Regions from separate parts of the Micromonospora sp. NPDC001898 genome, predicted to be linked through region 2. Evidence: riboswitches for the same ligand, from Rfam matches in the RefSeq annotation. Region 2 holds a riboswitch; the other holds the start of a gene.

Region 1 (2,196 bases), on a different contig from region 2:
TACGCGAGATGCCCGCGACCGCCAGCAGCATGCCCAGCAGCGAGCCGAGCAGGGCGGCCGAGATCGCCAGGATCAGCGTGTTGGGCAGCCCGACGGTCAGCATCTCGGGCAGCGCCGCACGCATGGAGTCCCAGTCGAAGAAGGTCTCCCACAGGGTGCTCAGTGGATCCATCAGTCGTCTTCCCGTCCGCCCCGCTCGCTGGTCATCCGTACCGTCGGCCCGGCGTCGCCCGTGCCGTCACGCCCGCGTGCTCAGGACGACGCCGACGGCGCGGCCGACCCGGACGGGGCCGCCGCCGACGCGCCGGGCACCGGCACCGAGCCGCTGCCCGGCTTGAAGTCCGCCGGGATCGGCCGGCCCGGGTAGTACTGCTCCTGCAACCGGCTCCACGTGCCGTCGGCGATGACCTCGTCGAGGCCCTTGTCCAGCGCCGCGCGCAGCGCGTCGTTGCCCTTGGCCACCGCGTACGCGGTCGGTGTGGAACTGAGCTGCTTCGCGGCCACCGTGATCTTCCCGCCGCTGTCGGCGGCGGACTTGTCGCCGATCTCGGCCGGGGCGATCCAGGCGTCGGCGGTGCCCGCCTTGAGCTGGTTGAGCGCGCCGTTGTAGTCCGGCACCCGCACCGGGTCCAGCTTCTGGCCGGTGGCGTAGTCGTCCTGCACGGTGCCCTGCACGACCACCACCCGCTTGCCGGCGAGCTGGTCGAACCCGGTGATCGGGGATCCGGCCGGGACGTCCAGCCCGAAGTAGCCGAAGTCGTAGCCGTTGCCGAAGTCGACGGTCTTCTTCCGCGCCTCGGTGATGGTGATCGAGGAGCTGCCCACGTCGAACTTGCGGTTGTTGACCTGTGACAGCAGCGCGGAGAAGTCGGTGCCGACGAACTCCACCCGCAGGCCGATCTTGTCCGCGACCGCGGTGAGCAGGTCGTTGTCGAAGCCGGTGAACTTTCCGTCCTTCAGGTACACGTTCGGCGGCGCGTCGGTGAGGGTGCCGGCCCGCAGCACGCCGGGCTGGACCAGGCCGTACGGGTTGTCGGCGGCGGCCGAGGTGTCGTCGCCGCAGGCGGTGAGGGTGGCAGCGCCGACGACGGCCGCGACGCCCAGCGCGGCGAACCTGGTCAGGGCAGGGAGGAATCGCACAGGTGTCTCCTGGGATGAGGGCGGCGCGCGGACGGCACGCCGCCGGACGCGGCACGCCGGTGGGCTGCCGCGGAAGGGGCTACTACGGAAGGGGGAGGCGCTCAGCGCGCCGCGTGACGGCGACAGCCGTCGCTGCACACCCGCATCAGGCCCACGTGCCGACGCCTGATCAGCGCGGGGCGGGATGGTGACGCGGCCGGGGCGCAAGGACAAGCAGACATGGTTCTCCAAGGTCGGTGTTGACCTGGGGACCAGGCCACGCTTGCACCGGGGAAACTCCGGTGCCTGGTCTTCACCCGGGGCACCCCACCGCGGAGGAGGGTTGCCGGCCAGCGAGCCGGGGCTTGACGCTGGCGCTCATGACCTGGTGAGGAGCCTAGCAGCGGCACCGGGCCGGGCGTCCAGTCGTTATGACCACGCTCACCCTGAGTAAGTGCTCCGGCCGGCACGTCGGACATCGCCCTCACCCGGGATGCAGCCTCCCGTGCGGGGCCGGTGCCGAGCGTTGCCGGACCCCGCCCAGAGATGATCACCACTGATAGTGCGCGCCTGCGACCTGCTGCGCATGCTCAGCCGCGACGGCACCCCGACGCCGCTGGGGCAGGCCTTGGCGGGCACGGGCGCATCCCCAAGACCCTGCACCTCCTGGCCATGATCGTTGATCAGCGGCGGAGCGTGTGGCCGAGGCTCGCGGCGAACCGGGCTATGGGGTCCTCGGCGGCTGGCGCCGGGCCGAAGACCTCGGCCTGGTGGGCGGTGTCGGCGACGTGGCGTCCGGTGTGGAACCAGTCGACCATAGCGCTCATGTCCTGACCACGGGCGCGAACGGACTCGTCACGATCGGCCGGGCCGAGGCTCATCTGCGCACGCTCCGCCACGGGTTACGCCAAGCCACGGGTGACGCCAACGCCGGCTCTGCCATGGCTGGCCACTCCGAGCAGACCCGGGGCTGAGTCAGGGCCCACCAACCATTACCGGAGGTGATGAGGGCAGCCCCATGGAGGACGAACTCGCGACAGTGGAATAGGCGCTCCCACCGGTATCAACCCCGGGCTC
Region 2 (2,196 bases):
CGGCGTACTCCATCCAGCCGTCGGTGCGCCGGACCGCCTCCAGGGCGTACAGGCCGGCGGCCGGATCGCCGATGTTGAGCGACTTGGCGATGCCGGTCGGCCGGACCGGGGTGATGATGTCGGTGTCGGCGTGCAGGGCGGCGGCGATCGGGTTGCAGCCGGCGGACTGGGCGCCGAAGACCTTCCAGCCGCCGGCCGGGGCCTCGACGAGGCCGATCTCGACCAGCTCGCTGAACGCCTTGTCGATCTTGGTGAGCAGCTCACCGCTGGCCATCGGGATGACCACCTGGGCCGGGATGCGCCAGCCGAGCTGCTCGGCCACCTCGTACCCGAGGGTCTTGGAGCCCTCGGCGTAGTACGGGCGGACGTTGACGTTGACGAACGCCGTGTCCTCGAACTCGTCGGTCTCCACCAGCTCGCCGCAGAGCCGGTTCACGTCGTCGTACGAGCCGTCGACGGCGACCAGCTCGCCCCCGTAGACGGCGGTGGTGACCACCTTGCCCGCCTCCAGGTCGCTGGGGATGAACACGACCGAGGGGACCCCGGCGCGGGCCGCGTGCGCGGCGACCGAGTTGGCCAGGTTGCCGGTCGAGGCACAGGCGAACCGGGTGAAACCGAGCGCCCGGGCGGCGGTGAGGGCCACCGAGACCACCCGGTCCTTGAACGAGTGGGTGGGGTTCGCGCTGTCGTCCTTGACCCAGAGCGGGGCGGTGATGCCCAGCTCGGCGGCGAGGTTGGGCGCGGCGACCAGCGGGGTCAGGCCCGGGTCGACAGTCACCCGGGTGGCGGGGTCCTGACCGGCCGGGAGGAGGGCGGCGTACCGCCAGATGTTCTGCGGGCCGGCCTCGATCTGCTCGCGGGTCACCCGGGCCAGGGCGGCGGCGTCGTAGTCGACCTCAAGGGGGCCGAAGCACTCGTAACAGGCGTGCTGCGCGGCGAGCGGGTAGCGCGCGGTGCAGGCCCGGCAGACCAGTGCGCGGGCGGGGCTGGCGGTGGTGTCGATGCCGGACGCGGCGAGGGTCGACGTCATATCGAGAAGGTCCTCTCATCTTTCCCCGCATCGCACCCTGCGGCGGGGACGGAATTGGCACCTGTCCGCACCGCTCGTCATCGAGCGCGCGGGTGGTTGCCGGGGCTTCGTCGGGCCGTATCCCTCTGCCCCTCTGGATGAGGTATTCAGTTGTGCGCACGAGTCTACGGCGGATCGCCGGCTCCGCCACCCGGGGTTCCAGCGTGTGGGCCGCTCCGGGGCATTGAATTGGTCACACCGTCACCGTGGGAATCGACGCCATCACCACTCGCAACATTGAGCTTGATCGATTCCAAGGGGGGACCGCATGGGGGTTGGCCTGGGGTTTCTACGCTCACGGCGTGAATTACCCCTCGACGCCCGGCATCCCCGGGCCACCCCCGAAGTCCCGCGGGCTCAGCCGGACGACCCGCACCGTGATCATCGTGGTCGCCGTGGTGGCACTGCTCTGCTGCGCCGGCGCGGTCGTCGGCGGCCTCTGGCTGTTCCGCACCGTGCAGGGCGCCATCACCCCGGCCCGGGACGCCGCGACCGCGTACCTGGACGACACGAAGGCGGGCAACTACCCGGCCGCGTACGCCCGGCTCTGCGAGCGGCTGCGCAGCCGGCAGACCGAGGCGCAGTTCACCCGGGCCCGGCAGGCCGAGCCGCCCCTGGACGAGTACCGCGTCACCAACACCCAGGTGCACACCAGCAACGGCGACACCAGCGCCGAGGTGACCGTCAAGATCGCGGACCGGAACAGGGTCATCAGCCTGGTCAAGGAGGGCGACGACTGGCGGGTCTGCGGGGGCTGATCGGGTGACCCCGGCCGGTCGGGCCCCGCGCCCCCACCCCACCTCCCGGTACGCGGCCCGGCCGGGTGGCGAGGCCGACGATGCGGGTGGCGTGGGGCCGCTACGGTGCGGGAAGCCCACCCCCCGAGAGAGGAACTGGCCGATGCGCCGGACCCTGCCCAGCCTCGCGATCCTCGCCCTGGCCTGCCTGTTGACCGCGAGTTGCGACACCGGGGGGTCGACCTCCTCGGCGGGTACGACCACCGCTCCGGCCGCCGACGACCCGGCCGTCCCGGCGGAGGACGGCCCGGAGCCGGCCCCGGCGACGACGGGCCCCGCCGCCCCGCCGGAGCCGACCGTCGCCGGCACCACCGCCGCGCCGCCGAAGCC

Evidence for each region. A riboswitch is a leader RNA that binds a small molecule or an ion and turns the genes downstream of it on or off. The one in region 2 is predicted to bind S-adenosylmethionine.
Region 1: another riboswitch for S-adenosylmethionine. It lies ahead of ACFYZF_RS08420 (ABC transporter substrate-binding protein); the one in region 2 lies ahead of thrC (threonine synthase).

Annotation. Positions count from the first base shown of each region.
Region 1 is NZ_JBIATC010000003.1:89,032-91,227, reverse strand. It holds gene ACFYZF_RS08425 (amino acid ABC transporter permease) at 1-172, opposite strand, end outside; gene ACFYZF_RS08420 (ABC transporter substrate-binding protein) at 253-1,140, opposite strand; SAM riboswitch class IV at 1,394-1,505, opposite strand; gene ACFYZF_RS08415 (hypothetical protein) at 1,803-1,946, opposite strand.
Region 2 is NZ_JBIATC010000001.1:263,423-265,618, reverse strand. It holds gene thrC (threonine synthase) at 1-1,030, opposite strand, end outside; SAM riboswitch class I at 1,043-1,174, opposite strand; gene ACFYZF_RS01280 (hypothetical protein) at 1,372-1,827, shown strand; gene ACFYZF_RS01275 (hypothetical protein) at 1,970-2,196, shown strand, end outside.